2 regions of the Streptomyces sp. NBC_01142 genome follow, and region 1 is predicted to be linked to the other one. Evidence: riboswitches for the same ligand, from Rfam matches in the RefSeq annotation. Region 1 holds a riboswitch; the other holds the start of a gene.
What was found. Region 1 has a riboswitch for S-adenosylmethionine ahead of thrC (threonine synthase). Riboswitches for the same ligand answer to the same signal wherever they lie in the genome.

Region 1 (7,213 bases):
GGTGGATTGCTCCGGACCGCGCTGGCGCCCGCGACGGACGGCCTGAGAGCCGTACGGTTCCTTGCCCCGGCGGCTCTTCGGGCCTCACCGACCCGGTCCTTAAGTTGTCACTCTCACCTGCAGAGTGCTAACGCCAATGATTAGCACTCGACCCATGAGAGTGCAAGCGGCTCTCACGGACCGGCGGCGGTCGGCAGACAGTCCGCAGACGGTCCGCAGACGCACGAGGGGCCCGCATCCCTGGTGGGATGCGGGCCCCTCGGCGTGAGTGCGTCGGTGGCCGATCGCGCCGAGAATCAGACGGCGAGCTTGACCATGTCCGCCTGCGGACCCTTCTGGCCCTGCGAGATCTCGAATTCGACTCGCTGACCCTCTTCAAGGGTGCGGTACCCATCCATCTGGATCGCGCTGTAGTGGACGAAAACATCCGCACCACCGTCGACCGCGATGAAGCCGTACCCCTTCTCCGCGTTGAACCACTTGACGGTGCCCTGAGCCATGCCTAACTCCCCTATTACTGGCCCTTGCGCAGGACCGCACTTCGCGGACCCGGGTCAGACCTCACCCCGACAGGAGGGGTGTGCGCCGGAACGCGTCGACCGCGGCTGAATGTATCTGCCCAACTGCCCTCTGCAACAGGTCAGTCGGACGAGAAATCCGAGCACGCGAGAACGGATTATTACGCTGAATTCAGTGAATTCCGGGGCAAGTCGGGCCCGGCAAATGACGCCTAAGAGGCAATTCGATCGCGTACTTTGGCTGCTTCTTGTCGCGCCCGGGCGCATTCTCATATGCGCGCGGCACAAGCAGCGGAGGGGGCTTCCCCAACTGTACCGCGCTCAACCATACAGAATTGCCCCCTCCGCTTCTCTTGCGGAGGGGGCAATTCGTATAACTCTGCGTAGCATCCGTCGGGGCCGCGCTTGAGGCGCGTGAGGCTCCTGAGGCGCCTGAGGGGGGATCAGCCTCCGGCAACGGCCGGGATGATCGAGACGCCGGCCCCGTCCGGGGTCGCGGTCTCCAGACCCTGCTCGAAGCGCACATCGTCGTCATTGACGTACACGTTCACGAAGCGGCGCAGCTTGCCCTGGTCGTCCAGGACGCGTGCGGCGATACCGGTGTGGTTCTTCTCCAGGTCCGCGATCACCTCGGAGAGGGTCTCGCCCTGAGCCGGAACCTCGGCCTTGCCGCCCGTGTACGTGCGGAGAATGGTGGGGATGCGGACGTTGACGCTCATGGTGCGTGCCTTCCTTGAGTCTCAGGAGTCCGGGGAGTCCCGGGTGGTCAGCGGGCCAGGCCGGCGTCGCGGAACGCGTCCAGGCTGGGGCGGATCGTCGCGGTCGGACCGGTCGTCGGCGCCACCGCGTCCAGCGTCTTGAGCCCGTCGCCGGTGTTGAGGACGACGGTGGTGAGCGTCGGGTCGAGCACGCCCGCGTCGATCAGCTTCTTGGTGACACCCACGGTCACGCCGCCGGCGGTCTCCGCGAAGATGCCCTCGGTGCGGGCCAGCAGCTTGATCGCGTCGACGATCTGCTCGTCGTCGACGTCCTCGACCGCACCGCCGGTGCGGCGCGCGATGTCCAGCACGTACGGACCGTCGGCCGGGTTGCCGATCGCCAGCGACTTGGCGATGGTGTCCGGCTTCTGGGGCCGTACGACGTCGTGCCCGGCCTTGAAGGCCGTCGACACCGGCGAGCAGCCCTCCGCCTGGGCGCCGAAGATCTTGTACGGCTTGTCCTCGACCAGCCCGAGCCTGATCAGCTCCTGCAGACCCTTGTCGATCTTCGTGAGCTGCGAGCCGGAGGCGATCGGGATCACGATCTGGTCGGGCAGCTGCCAGCCGAGCTGCTCGCAGATCTCGTACGCCAGCGTCTTGGAGCCCTCGCCGTAGTACGGGCGGAGGTTGACGTTGACGAAGCCCCAGCCCTCGCCGAGCGGGTCGCCGATGAGCTCGGAGCAGAAGCGGTTGACGTCGTCGTAGTTGCCCTCGATGCCGACCAGCTCACCGCCGTACACCGCGGCCATGACGACCTTGCCCTGCTCCAGGTCGTGCGGGATGAAGACGCAGGAGCGGAAGCCGGCGCGTGCGGCGGCCGCGCCGACCGCGCCCGCGAGGTTGCCGGTGGAGGAGCAGGAAAGGGTGGTGAAGCCGAAGGCGCGGGCGGCCTCGACGGCGATCGCGACGACACGGTCCTTGAAGGAGTGCGTCGGGTTGCCGGAGTCGTCCTTGACGTACAGGCCGCCGGTGACACCCAGTTCACGGGCGAGGTTGTCGGCCTTGACCAGCTTGGTGAAGCCGGGGTTGATGTTCGGCTTGTCGGCCACGTCGGCGGGGACGGGCAGCAGCGGGGCGTAGCGCCAGATGTTGTCGGGGCCCGATTCGATCTGCTTGCGAAGCTCTTCCGGGTTGCCGCTCGGCAGGTCGTACGCGACTTCGAGCGGCCCGAAACACAGGGCGCAGGCGAAGATCGGGCCGAGTTCGAATCGCTCTCCGCATTCGCGGCAGGAGAGTGCGGCGGCGGGACCCAGGTTCACAGGGGTCGTGGTGCTCGAAACAGTCTGCACAGCCATGGTGGCGAGGCCCTTTCTCCTCATCTTCCTCGTGACGCATTTCGCCACAAGACGGAATTGGCACCTTCCCCACCGTGACCTCGCGGTCGGCGGGAGGGTTGCCGGGACTTCAACGGGCCGTTCCCTCTGTCCCTCTGGATGAGCGCTATTCGGTTATCAGCGTGAAGACCCCCGACATGCGACGGTCATCCGCGTTGTTCAAGACTGTAACCGAAGGCCCGGACGCTTGAGATAGTCGTCCGAACCGCGAGATGGATCACAAGGTCCGGATGTCAAGGGAGACGCGCACGTGCTGGAAGAGGTGGAGCGTTGGCTGACCAGGCGTTCCTGGTCGGCGGCCGACCGCCCGCTCGACCGGCTGATGGCCGCCAAACGCGGCACGACCGTCAGCGTCGTCCTGCCTGCGCTCGACGAGGAAGCGACCGTCGGCGACATCGTCACCGCGATCCGCCGCGAGCTGATGGAGGCGGTCCCGCTCGTCGACGAGCTGGTCGTCGTCGACTCGGGCTCGAGCGACCGTACGGCCGAGGTGGCCGCTGCCGCGGGCGCGCGCGTGGTGCACCGGGACGTGATCCTGCCCCGGATACCGGCCGTCCCCGGCAAGGGCGAGGTGCTGTGGCGGTCACTGATGGTGACCACCGGCGACATCGTCTGTTTCATCGACGCGGATCTGCGGGAGTTCTCGGCCAACTTCGTCTCCGGGATCGTGGGGCCGCTGCTGACCGACCCCGAGGTGCAGTTCGTCAAGGCGATGTACGACCGGCCGCTGGGGGACGTGGCCGGTCAGGGCGGCCGGGTGACCGAGCTGGTGGCCCGCCCGCTGCTCAATCTGCACTGGCCGCAGCTGGCCGGGTTCGTCCAGCCGCTGGGCGGTGAGTACGCGGCGCGGCGCTCGCTGCTGGAGCGGCTGCCCTTCCCGGTCGGTTACGGCGTGGAGCTGGGCCTGCTCGTCGACGCGCTGCACACGGTGGGCCTGGACGCGCTGGCCCAGGTGGACGTCGGCTCGCGCAAGCACCGCCACCAGGACGGGCAGGCGCTGGGCAGGATGGCCGCCGCGATCTACCGTACGGCCCAACTGCGGCTCTCCCGGGGCCACTTGGTGCGGCCTTCGCTCATCCAGTTCGAGCGGGGCGAGGACGGCTTCGTACCGCGGACGCACCCGGTGGACACGGAGGAGCGGCCGCCGATGCGCGAGATCGGTGAGTACGCGGCGCGTCGCGCGGCCTAACCGTATCTATTCGGTCTTTCTGTCTTAATTTCGCATTTATGGGCTTGAGAGGCTTGAGACTTCGTACGGGCGCTCCGCGCCGCAGTGCCGGGCTGCCCCGACTCCTCGGGGCCCTGGCGGTCATGACCACCGCCGTGACCGGGGTGGTGGTTCCGGGGCAGGCCGCGGCCGAGGTCGTCTCCCCCCTCGGCGGCCGCGTGGCTCCCGCCGTCGCGTCGCCGGACCCGGTCCCGGAACCTGATTCGGATTCGGATTCGGACCGGGTCCCTGATTCGGATTCGGACCGGGTCCCGGGCCGGAACGCCCCTCCCCTGCCCGCGCCGAGTCCCGCCGGCGAGATGGCCAGGAGCAGCAGCGCGGCCGAGCGGCTGTGGCTGCTGGGCGGTGTGGCGCTGAGCCTGGCCGCGGCCGGAGTGGTCGCCATCGCCGCCACGCGCGTGCGCCGCAACCCATGACCTGTTTGCCACGATCGTCGCCCCCTGAGAGCCGCACGCACGTTTGAGGGTTTACGGGACGGGCTAGGTTTCGGCACATGGTCTCCGAGCACACTGCTGCCCAGGTCCTCGTCGCGTCCAACCGCGGCCCGGTCTCGTACACACTGAGCGAGGACGGCTCGCTGGGTGCCCGCCGCGGCGGGGGCGGGCTGGTTTCCGGACTCTCCGCCATCGGCTCCGAAGCAGAGGCGCTGTGGGTGTGCGCCGCGCTGAGCGACGGAGACCGCGAGGCGGTCCGGAGCGGGGTCGGCGAGCCCGGCGTGCGGATGCTCGACATCGACGCGTCCGTCCACTCCGACGCGTACAACGGCATCGCGAACTCCGTGCTCTGGTTCGTCCACCACATGCTGTACCAGACCCCGCTGGAACCGGTCTTCGACGCCGAGTTCCGGCGGCAGTGGGGTGCGTACGAGACGTACAACCGGGCCTTCGCCGAGGCGCTGGCCGAGAGCGCGGCCGAGGGCGCGGCGGTCCTGGTGCAGGACTACCACCTGGCGCTGGTCCCGGGGATGCTCCGGGAGCTGCGGCCCGACCTGCGGATCGGGCACTTCTCGCACACGCCGTGGGCGCCCATCGAGTACTTCAGGATGCTGCCGGACGACATCGGCGAGCAGTTGCTGCTCGGAATGCTCGGCGCCGACCGGGTGGGATTCCTGACCTGGCGGTGGGCGCAGGCGTTCCAGGGCTGCTGCGGGGCGGCGCTGACGGCGCACGACGTGACGACGTACTGGCCGAAGGACGAGCCGCCCAGCGTCGAGTTCCGGCCGCACGGGCAGCAGCGCAAGCGGACGGTGATCGGCGTGCACGGGCTCGGCGCGGACGCGGACTTCCTGCGGGAGCGGTCGCGGCGGGCCGATGTGGAGGAGCGGCTGGCCGCGCTGCGCGAGCAGGTGGGCCCGGGACGGAAGACGATCGTCCGGGTGGACCGTACGGAGCTGTCGAAGAACATCGTGCGGGGCATGCTGGCCTACCGGGCCCTGCTCGACGACCACCCCGAGTGGCGGGGCCGGGTCGTCCATGTCGCCTTCGCGTACCCGTCGCGGCAGGACCTGGCCGTCTACCGGGAGTACACGGCCGAGGTGTCCCGGGTCGCGGAGGAGATCAACTCCCTTTACGGAACGGGCGACTGGACCCCGGTCGTCCTCCATGTGAAGGACGACTTCGCCCGCTCGCTGGCCGCATACCGGCTGGCGGACGTGGCCCTGGTCAACCCGATCCGCGACGGCATGAATCTGGTCGCCAAGGAGATCCCGATCGTCTCGGACCACGGCGTCGCCCTGGTCCTCTCGCGCGAGGCGGGCGCCCACGAGGAGCTGCGCGAGGACGCGATCACGGTGAACCCGTACGACGTGACGGGCACGGCGGCGGCGCTCCACAAGGCCCTGACCATGCCGGAGGCCGAGCGGGCGGAACACACCAAGCGGCTGGCCGCGGCGGCGACCGCGCTGCCACCGCAGCGGTGGTTCCTGGAGCAGCTGGAGGCGCTGCGCGCGTAGGCGTGTCTTTCGGGTGTCTTGCGGGTGCTTTCGAGTGTCTTGCGGGTGCCTCGGGGTGTCCTCGGCAGCGTGCCGGATCAGTGAGCGGGATCTGGCGTGGTGCGTCCGTCGCAAGGCGAACACACCTCCTGGCCGCGGGCGGCGTGGGAGACGGTCCAGCCCCGGCGAAGGGCGCGGTGGGAGACGGTCCAGCCCCGGCGAACGGCGCGGTGGGAGACGGCCGGCGCCGGGCCGCGTGCGCGGTGGCAGGCGCCGGGCGCGGTCAGCCCCGGGCCGGGGGCGAGATGGCCGCCGCCAGCGCCGCGAGGAACTTGACCACCGCGACGGGGCCGCCCGGCAGCAGCAGATCCGCGCGGTCCGCCAGCTCCGGGACCTCCGCGCTGCCGCTGCACACCAGCAGGCCGGGGACGCCGTCCGAGCGAAGCTTCTCGACCGCCCCGAAGGCGGGCAGGTCGCCGAGGTCGTCCCCGGCGTAGAGCACGGCCTGGGCGTCCACCTCCCGTACGTACTCCAGCAGTGCCACGCCCTTGTCCATGCCGGGCGGGCGCAGCTCCAGGACCATGCGGCCCGGCTCCACGATCAGACCGTGGCGCGCGGCGAGCGCGGCGAGCGGTTCGCGCAGGGCCTCGAAGGCGGCCTGCGGGTCGGACGCGCGGCGGGTGTGGACCGCGACGGCCTGCCCCTTCTCCTCGATCCAGGTGCCGCTCCAGGACCCGATCCGGTCCAGGAACCCCGGCAGTTCGGCGCGGGCGGCCGCGACCCCGGGGAAGGGAGTGGGCGTACGGACGGTGCCGCTGACCGCATCCCACCGCTCGGCGCCGTAGTGGCCGAGGACGACGAGGTGATCGAGGCCCGGCACCCCGGCGAAGCCGCCGTACCGGACGGCGACACCGGCGGGCCGGCCGGTGACCACGGCGACGGAGGCGACCTGCGGCGCGAGCGCGGCGAGCGCGGGAACGGCACCGGGGTGGGCGCGGGCCCGCTCGGGGTCGGGCACGATCTCGGCGAGGGTGCCGTCGAAGTCGAGGGCGACGACGGCTGTGCCCGGCCGGGCAAGAAGTGCGGCCAGACCGTCACGGCCCGCCGGGGTGGACGGCGTCGGCAAAGGGTGCGCGTACGGGGAGCTGCCCATGCACCCGACCCTATCGGCGACTTCGGCGCGCGTCTCTCACACGGCGGAGCCGGTTGACCGTGACCGGATCGTGGACCAGGGCGCGCTCGTCGTCGATGAGGGCGTTCAGGAGCTGGTAGTAGCGGACCGGGGAGATGCCGAGCTGCTCCCTGATGGCCCGCTCCTTCGCGCCGGGCCCCGGCCAGGAGTGACGCTCCATGGCCAGTACGGCACGGTCGCGCTCGGAGAGCACCTCGTTGTCGGCCCGCTGCTCGTCGGCCGGCTCATCGGTCATACGAACCAACATATCCGC
Region 2 (7,213 bases), 1.7 Mb from region 1:
ATGCTGCTCGGTGGTGGAAACGACATCTTCGCGACGCACTTCCATCTGTCGATCAACGCGATCACCTGGTTCGTCCGGATCACGTACTTCGTCGGACCGGTCCTCGCCTTCATCGTCACCAAGCGGATCTGTCTGGGTCTGCAGCGTCGCGACAGGGACAAGGTGCTGCACGGACGCGAGACCGGCATCATCAAGCGCCTCCCGCACGGTGAGTTCGTCGAGATCCACGAGCCGCTCAGCCAGGGCGACCTGTACAAGCTCACGGCGCACGAGCAGTACGAGCCGGCCGAGATCGGCCGGACGGTCGACGAGAACGGCGTCGAGCGCAAGGTGAAGCGTTCCGAGAAGCTGAGGGCCAAGCTGAGCAAGGGCTACTACGGCGAGGGAAGCCAGATCCCCAAGCCGTCCGCCGAGGAGTACAAGGAGATCACCAGTGGCGACGGCCACCACTGATCGCCTGAACTGATCGGTACATGTCGGTACTGATCGCCACAGCGAAGAGCCCCGTCCATTCGATGGACGGGGCTCTTCGCCGTCTGCGGGGCTGGATAGGGTGGACCCATCCCTATTCGGCTGTGGACCTGGAGTGGACCATGAACGTTGTGACCCCGGTTGGCGGCGACAGCGTGGCGGACCTCTCCTGGCCCGTCGTACTGAACGCCCTCCTGGAGAACCGCGACCAGAGCGCGGACGCCACCGCCTGGGCCATGGACCGCATCCTGAGCGGCGAGGCGACGAACGCCCAGATCGCGGGCTTCGTCGTCGCGCTGCGCGCCAAGGGCGAGACGGTCGAGGAGATCTCCGGTCTCGTACGGACCATGTACGCGCACGCCAACCTGATCGAGGTGCCCGGCCCCAGCGTCGACATCGTCGGCACCGGCGGCGACGGCGCCAAGACCGTCAACATCTCCACGATGTCCGCGATCGTCGTCGCCGGCACGGGCGCCAGGGTCGTCAAGCACGGCAACCGCGCCGCGTCCTCGGCCAGCGGCGCCTCCGACGTACTGGAGAAGCTGGGTGTCAATCTGGAGCTCACCCCGCAGCGGGTCGCCCAGGTTGCCGAGGAGGCGGGGATCACCTTCTGCTTCGCCGTGAAGTTCCACCCGGCCCTGCGGCATGTGGCGGCCGCCCGCAAGGAGCTGGGCATCCGCACCACGTTCAACTTCCTCGGCCCCCTCACCAACCCCGCGAAGGTGAAGGCACAGGCCACCGGAGTCGCGGACGCCCGGATGGCACCGATCCTGGCCGGGGTGCTGGCCGACCGCGGCTCCTCGGCGCTGGTCTTCCGCGGCGACGACGGCCTGGACGAGCTGACGACGACGGCGACGTCCCGGGTGTGGGTGGTGCGCGACGGAGCGGTGCGCGAGGAGGCCTTCGATCCGCGGGACATCGGCATCGACCTGGTGCCCGTGGAGGCCCTGCGGGGCGCGGACGCCTCGTTCAACGCCGATGTCGCCCGTCGGTTGCTGGCCGGCGAGACCGGGCCCGTACGGGACGCCGTACTGCTCAATTCCGCGGCGGCACTGGTCGCGCTGGAGCCGACGGACGGCACGCTGAACGAGCAGCTCGCGGCGGGGATCGCCCGAGCGGCCAAGTCGATCGACTCGGGCGCTGCCAGGACGGTGCTGGAGCGGTGGGTCGCCGTCAGCAACGCCTGACGGCGAAGGGACGTCGAAGCATGACGCAGGGCGCGGTTCACTCCTCCGTCTCAGGAACTGGACTGCGCTCTTGCGTGATGCGGGACGTATGGCAGGATGCTTCCCAAGGTCATGAGTGACAGCGATTTAGGCCCCGGCTCGCTGTCCGGCAACCCTCCGTCCGTGGCGGGGTGCCCCGGGTGAAGACCAGGCCGTAGGCAGCGAGGTCTACGGCAAGCGCGGACCCCTGCAAGCCCTGGGGTCCTGGTCCTCAAGGGAGCAGTCTCGTGAGCAAGCGAATGCGATAGGGCATCTCTGCCCCTTCTTCCACACCCTCCGTGCGGCGATCGCCGCGCCTGTGAGGCAATCCCCGTGCCGGGAGCGGCTGTTGTGCCGCCCGTGCGGGTTCTCGAAGCCATTCCGCCTTGTCCTGCCGGGAGATACCGCCATGTCCGCGTGCCCGAACGCTGTCGCCACCGCCACCGCCACCGCCACCACTGTCGTCTCCGCCGAGTCGGACCCCGCCTGTGCCGCGCCGCTCGAGGTACTGGGCCGGGACGTCACCGTCCCCCTGGTCACCGGAGGTGAAGTCACCTATGCGGCCCTCGACTACGCGGCGAGCGCCCCGGCCCTGCAGCGGGTCTGGGACGACGTGGCGGCGTACGCCCCGTACTACGGCAGCGTGCACCGCGGCGCCGGCTACCTCTCGCAGCTGTCCACCGACCTCTTCGAGAACAGCCGGACGACGGTCGCGGACTTCCTCGGCTGCCGCCCCGACGACCAGGTCGTCTTCACCCGCTCCACGACCGACTCGCTGAATCTGCTGGCGGCCGCGATCCCCGCCGGCTGCGAGGTGTTCGTCTTCGAGACCGAGCACCACGCCTCGCTGCTGCCGTGGCGCGATGCCCGGGTGACGTATCTGAACGCTCCCAGGACGCCGGCTCAGGCAGTGCAGACGCTGGAGCGCGCGCTCGCCGAGCGTGATCCGTACGGTCCCGCGCTGGTCTGTGTGACGGGTGCGTCGAATGTGACCGGTGAACTGTGGCCGGTGAAGGAGCTCGCGGCCGCCGCGCACGCCCACGGCGCGCGGATCGTGCTGGACGCGGCGCAGCTCGCGCCCCACCACCCGGTGGACATCGCCGAGTTGGACGTCGACTGGGTCGCCTTCTCCGGGCACAAGCTGTACGCGCCGTTCGGCTCCGGGGTGCTCGCGGGCCGCGCGGACTGGCTGCAGGACGCGGAGCCCTACCTCGCGGGCGGCGGCGCCTCGCGCAAGGTCGCGCGGCGCGCGGACGGCGGTGTGGACGTCGACTGGCACACCACGGCCGCCCGCCACGAGGCCGGTTCGCCGAACGTCATCGGCGTGTACTCCATCGCCTCCGCCTGCAAGGCGCTGACCGAGGCGGGCTTCGACTCGCTGGTCGCCCGCGAGCAGGCGCTGGTCGCCAAGGTCCGTGCCGGTCTGGCCGAGGTGGAACAGGTCAGGGTGCTCTCGCTGTTCGGTGACGAAGCACCGCGCGTGGGCGTCATCTCCTTCGTCGTCGAGGGCTGGAACAGCTCGCACTTCGCGGCGGCGCTCTCGGCGGAGTACGGCATCGGCGTACGGGACGGGCTCTTCTGCGCCCACCCGCTGGTGCGGACCCTGCTGGGCAGCGACCCGCAGGAGGTCGGCGAATGCGGTGCGCCGGAGGCCGAGCCGGGCGCTCTGTCGCTCAACGCGATCCGGGTCAGCTTCGGCGCCGGTACGCCCGACGAGCATGTGGAGCGTTTCGTACGGGCCGTGGGGGAACTGGTGCGCGAGGGTGCGAAGTGGAACTACCGCACGGAGGACGGCCGCTGCGTCCCGGCCGTGTGACGCCGGGCTCCGCCCGCGGAACGGAACAAGCCCGCGCCGGTGGCGCGGGCTTGTTGTTCCGCGGTGGGCCGGAACCCCCTCGCCGCCGACGGCGTCGCGCCGCGGTTCTGCGAGGGGTGCCGTGCCTCGCCCGGGGCCGGCGGTTTCACGCCGTACGGGCGCAGCCTCGGCGAGGGGCGGGCAGGGTCTGCCTCGTCCCCTACGCGTCGAGGCCGATCGCGAACGCCGCCTCGAGGTCGTGCTGGGAGTACGTACGGAAGGCGACATGCGTGTCGGTGCCCTCGACGCCCTGGATCTTGCTGATCCGGCCGGGGATGACATCCGCCAGGTCGTCGTGCTTGGCCACCCGGACCATGGCGATCAGGTCGTAGGTGCCGGTGACGGAGAAGACCTCGCTGACACTGTCCAGCGCGGCGATCGACTCGGCGATCTCGGGGATGCGGTCCACGCTGGTCTTGATGAGCACGATCGCGGTGATCACGGTTGGCTTTCTCCCTCGGTGGCCGCTGCTTGGGCTTTCACTCTAGCCGTACGCCGGAATCGTCCCCACGCGTAGAGAAAGCCGGTCCCGAACCCCACGAGATGGGCGAGATACGCGACGCCCGGACCGCTGCCCGCGCCCTGGGCCGCCAGCCACTGCAGAACGAACCAGAAGATCAGTACGGCCCAGGCGGGGAAGCGCAGCGGCAGGAAGAACAGGAACGGGAAGAGACTGGTGACCCGGGCCTTCGGGAAGAGATAGAGGAAGGCGCCGAGCACGCCCGAGATCGCTCCGGACGCGCCCACCAGGGTCTGCTCGGAATCGGCGTTGGCCGCCGCGTAGGCGAGCAGCGCGAGATAGCCGCAGCCCAGAGAGAAGAGGGCGAACTGCAGCTGTCCCATGCGCTCCTCGGCCATCGCCCCGAAGACGTACAGAAAGAGCATGTTGCCCAGCAGGTGCAGCCAGTTGCCGTGGACGAAGAGAGCGGTGAGGGGGGTGAGGAGTGCGCGCGGGGAGCTGTTCATCAGTTCGGCGGGGATCACGCCCCACCGCTCGAAGTACGCACTCTGCGCGGCGAGCAGTGCGTCGGTGGTCCCGTACACCGGGTTCAGGCCCGAGATCGGGCTGATGACGAACACCGCACAGCAGACGGCGATCGCGCCGTATGTCACCGCGGGCCCTGTGACCGCGCCCCGGACCGCACCCCACCACCTGATCATGGACAGAGCATGGCGTAGTGGGACTGAACGGTACAGAGCGCCTCGCCGCGCCATGCGGTACCCGCAAGGCCGTAGGGTTGCAGGCAGTACATCCGCAGTTCGACGGCGCACAGCGGTCCCCGCATGGCACGACGAAAGAGGACGGCACGATGACGACGGTTCCCTCGCCGACCGCCGAGACCCGCTGGCGCTGCACGCTGTGCGGCAACCTCACCCGCTTCGATGTCACACGCTCGTCCAAGGTCGTCGAATACGTCCATCTGGACCTGGCCGGAGAGCCCAAGGTCGAGGAGCGCGAGGTGGTCAGTGAGACCATCGAGTCGGTGCGCTGCCGTTGGTGCAATGCGGTGGACCAGATCGAGCTGGTGGACAGGCCGGGCGCCGGTTCCTGAGGGAGCGGCCCGAACGGGTAGTGGGGTGACGGATTGTGGAGCAGCCTGCAAGCGGCGCTGAGCCGGCCGGTGCGGCCGGTGACGGCGCCGCGGAGGCGCTCGACCGCCCGCTGCCGGAAGGCGTACGGCGCAGGGTCGTCGCGCTGGTCTCGGATGCCTTCGGCGGTCTGACCGTCGGCGAACTTCCGGCGCAGCTGCGTCAGTACGCCCGTTTCACCCCCACCCGGCGCGCCAAGTTCGCGGGCAACGCGATGGCGGCCGCCCTGGAGAGCGATCCCCTCTTCCGCCAGCGCATCGGCGAGCGGCTCAGCCAGGCCCAGCCCGAGCTGTCCGGAGCGCTGGAGGCCGGATCGCCGCCCGCCGCCGCGGACCCCGTCGATGTGGCCGCTGCCGCCTATGTGCTGCGACCCACCGGATGGGTGAAACTCGTCGCCGCCGCGGGTGAGGAGGCTCAGCGCGCGGACGCCGAGCGTGCCGACGAGGCGAGCCGGCGCGAGCTGGAGCAGCTGCGCGCGGAGCTGGCCGAGGCGCGCACCCAGACCCGGACCGAGACCGAGCGGTTGCGCAGCGAGCTGGAGACGGCCCGCAAGGAAGCGGAGTCGCTTCACCGGAAGCTGCGCAGCGCCGTGAGCGATGTGAAGCGCGGCGAGGCCGCCCTGCGCCGTACGCACGCCGAGATCGAGACGATCAGGTCGGAGGCCGCGGCCCAGGTGTCGGCGGCCGAGAGCGAGAGCAGGCGGCTCAAGGCGCGGCTCGGCGAGGCGGAGGCGGCCGTGGAAGCCGGCCGCCGGGCAGCCCGCGAGGGCCGCTCCGTCGAGGACATGCGGCTGCGGCTGCTGCTGGACACGGTGCTCGACGCGGCCCAGGGGCTGCGTCGCGAGCTGGCCCTGCCGCCCGCCGGTATCCATCCCGCGGACACGGTCGACGCGGTCCAGCCGGGCCGGATGTCGCCCAAGGACATCGCTGCCCGCGCGCTCTCCGAGACCGATCCGGCCCTGCTCGACCAGCTGCTCGCGCTGCCGCAGGCGCATCTGGTGGTCGACGGCTACAACGTCACCAAGACCGGCTATCCGACGATGCCGTTGGAGAAGCAGCGGCTGCGGCTGCTGGGCGGTCTCTCGATGCTGGCGGCGCAGACCGGGGCCGAGATCACCTGTGTCTTCGACGGGGCGGAACTGGCGGCGCCGGTGCTGCTGGCGCCGCCCCGCGGGGTGCGGGTGCTCTTCTCCAAGGCTGGTGTGACCGCGGACGAGCTGATCCGTCAGCTGGTGCGTGCGGAGCCGCCCGGCCGGCCCGTGGTGGTCGTCTCCACCGACCGCGAAGTCGCCGACGGAGTGGCGAAGGCCGGCGCCAGGCCGGTCGCGTCCGTCTTGTTGCTGAAGCGGCTTTCGCGCGTCTAGTAACTACAGTGCCAAATGCCCGAATTAACACTCCTCGTGACGGACATAGTGTCAAGTGGCCACTACTACGCGTGTGATGCGGGTAAAGAATGCGCTCGGTGGCCGAGATTTTTCTTGCGAGGATTTGAACTGATCACAAGAAGGTCACTAGGGTCAGGCCTCGAACCTTCGCGCGGTTGATCGCCCATCCGGGGCGACAGCGAAGGAACCGCCGAGTCCGCGCAGTTCGGCCCCATTCCCCGGGGGGCCTGAAAGCGCTGACACCGGGGATTACCCCCCCACAGCCCGGTAGGCGGCTCGAGGAAGAAGGAGCTCGCCTTCGTGGCGTCCCACCGTCGTCCCAAGCAGCCGAGCCGCACCCGCGTGACCGTGCTCACCGCGACCGCCGCTGCGGCCGTGGCCCTGACCGCTCAGACGGCCCAGGCCGACCCGAAGCCGAGCAAGAGCGACGTCAAGGCCAAGGTCGACAAGCTCTACGAAGAGGCGGAGAAGGCCACCGAGAAGTACAACGGGGCCAAGGAGCAGCAGGACAAGCTCGAGGAGCAGGTCGACGCGCTCCAGGACAAGGTCGCCCGCGGTCAGGACGAGCTCAACACCCTGCGCGACGGCATCGGTTCGGTGGCGAGCGCCCAGTACCGCTCCGGCGGCATCGACCCCGCCCTGCAGCTCTTCCTCTCGGCCGACCCGGACAGCTACCTGGACAAGGCCTCCGCGCTGGACCAGATGGGC

Region 2: linked by a shared signal. The riboswitch ahead of OG883_RS22095 (aminotransferase class V-fold PLP-dependent enzyme) and the one ahead of thrC (threonine synthase) in region 1 are both predicted to bind S-adenosylmethionine.

What each region holds. Positions count from the first base shown of each region.
Region 1 is NZ_JAPEOR010000002.1:2,701,770-2,708,982, forward strand. It holds gene OG883_RS29750 (cold-shock protein) at 297-500, opposite strand; gene OG883_RS29755 (MoaD/ThiS family protein) at 962-1,237, opposite strand; gene thrC (threonine synthase) at 1,285-2,571, opposite strand; SAM riboswitch class I at 2,589-2,716, opposite strand; gene OG883_RS29765 (glucosyl-3-phosphoglycerate synthase) at 2,861-3,799, shown strand; gene OG883_RS29770 (hypothetical protein) at 3,922-4,254, shown strand; gene OG883_RS29775 (trehalose-6-phosphate synthase) at 4,332-5,789, shown strand; gene otsB (trehalose-phosphatase) at 6,052-6,921, opposite strand; gene OG883_RS29785 (DUF3263 domain-containing protein) at 6,932-7,195, opposite strand.
Region 2 is NZ_JAPEOR010000002.1:1,022,196-1,029,408, reverse strand. It holds gene OG883_RS22105 (cytochrome bc complex cytochrome b subunit) at 1-453, shown strand, start outside; gene trpD (anthranilate phosphoribosyltransferase) at 594-1,658, shown strand; SAM riboswitch class IV at 1,766-1,883, shown strand; gene OG883_RS22095 (aminotransferase class V-fold PLP-dependent enzyme) at 2,086-3,492, shown strand; gene OG883_RS22090 (Lrp/AsnC family transcriptional regulator) at 3,692-3,973, opposite strand; gene OG883_RS22085 (rhomboid family intramembrane serine protease) at 3,970-4,692, opposite strand; gene OG883_RS22080 (hypothetical protein) at 4,842-5,084, shown strand; gene OG883_RS22075 (NYN domain-containing protein) at 5,120-6,484, shown strand; gene OG883_RS22070 (C40 family peptidase) at 6,806-7,213, shown strand, end outside.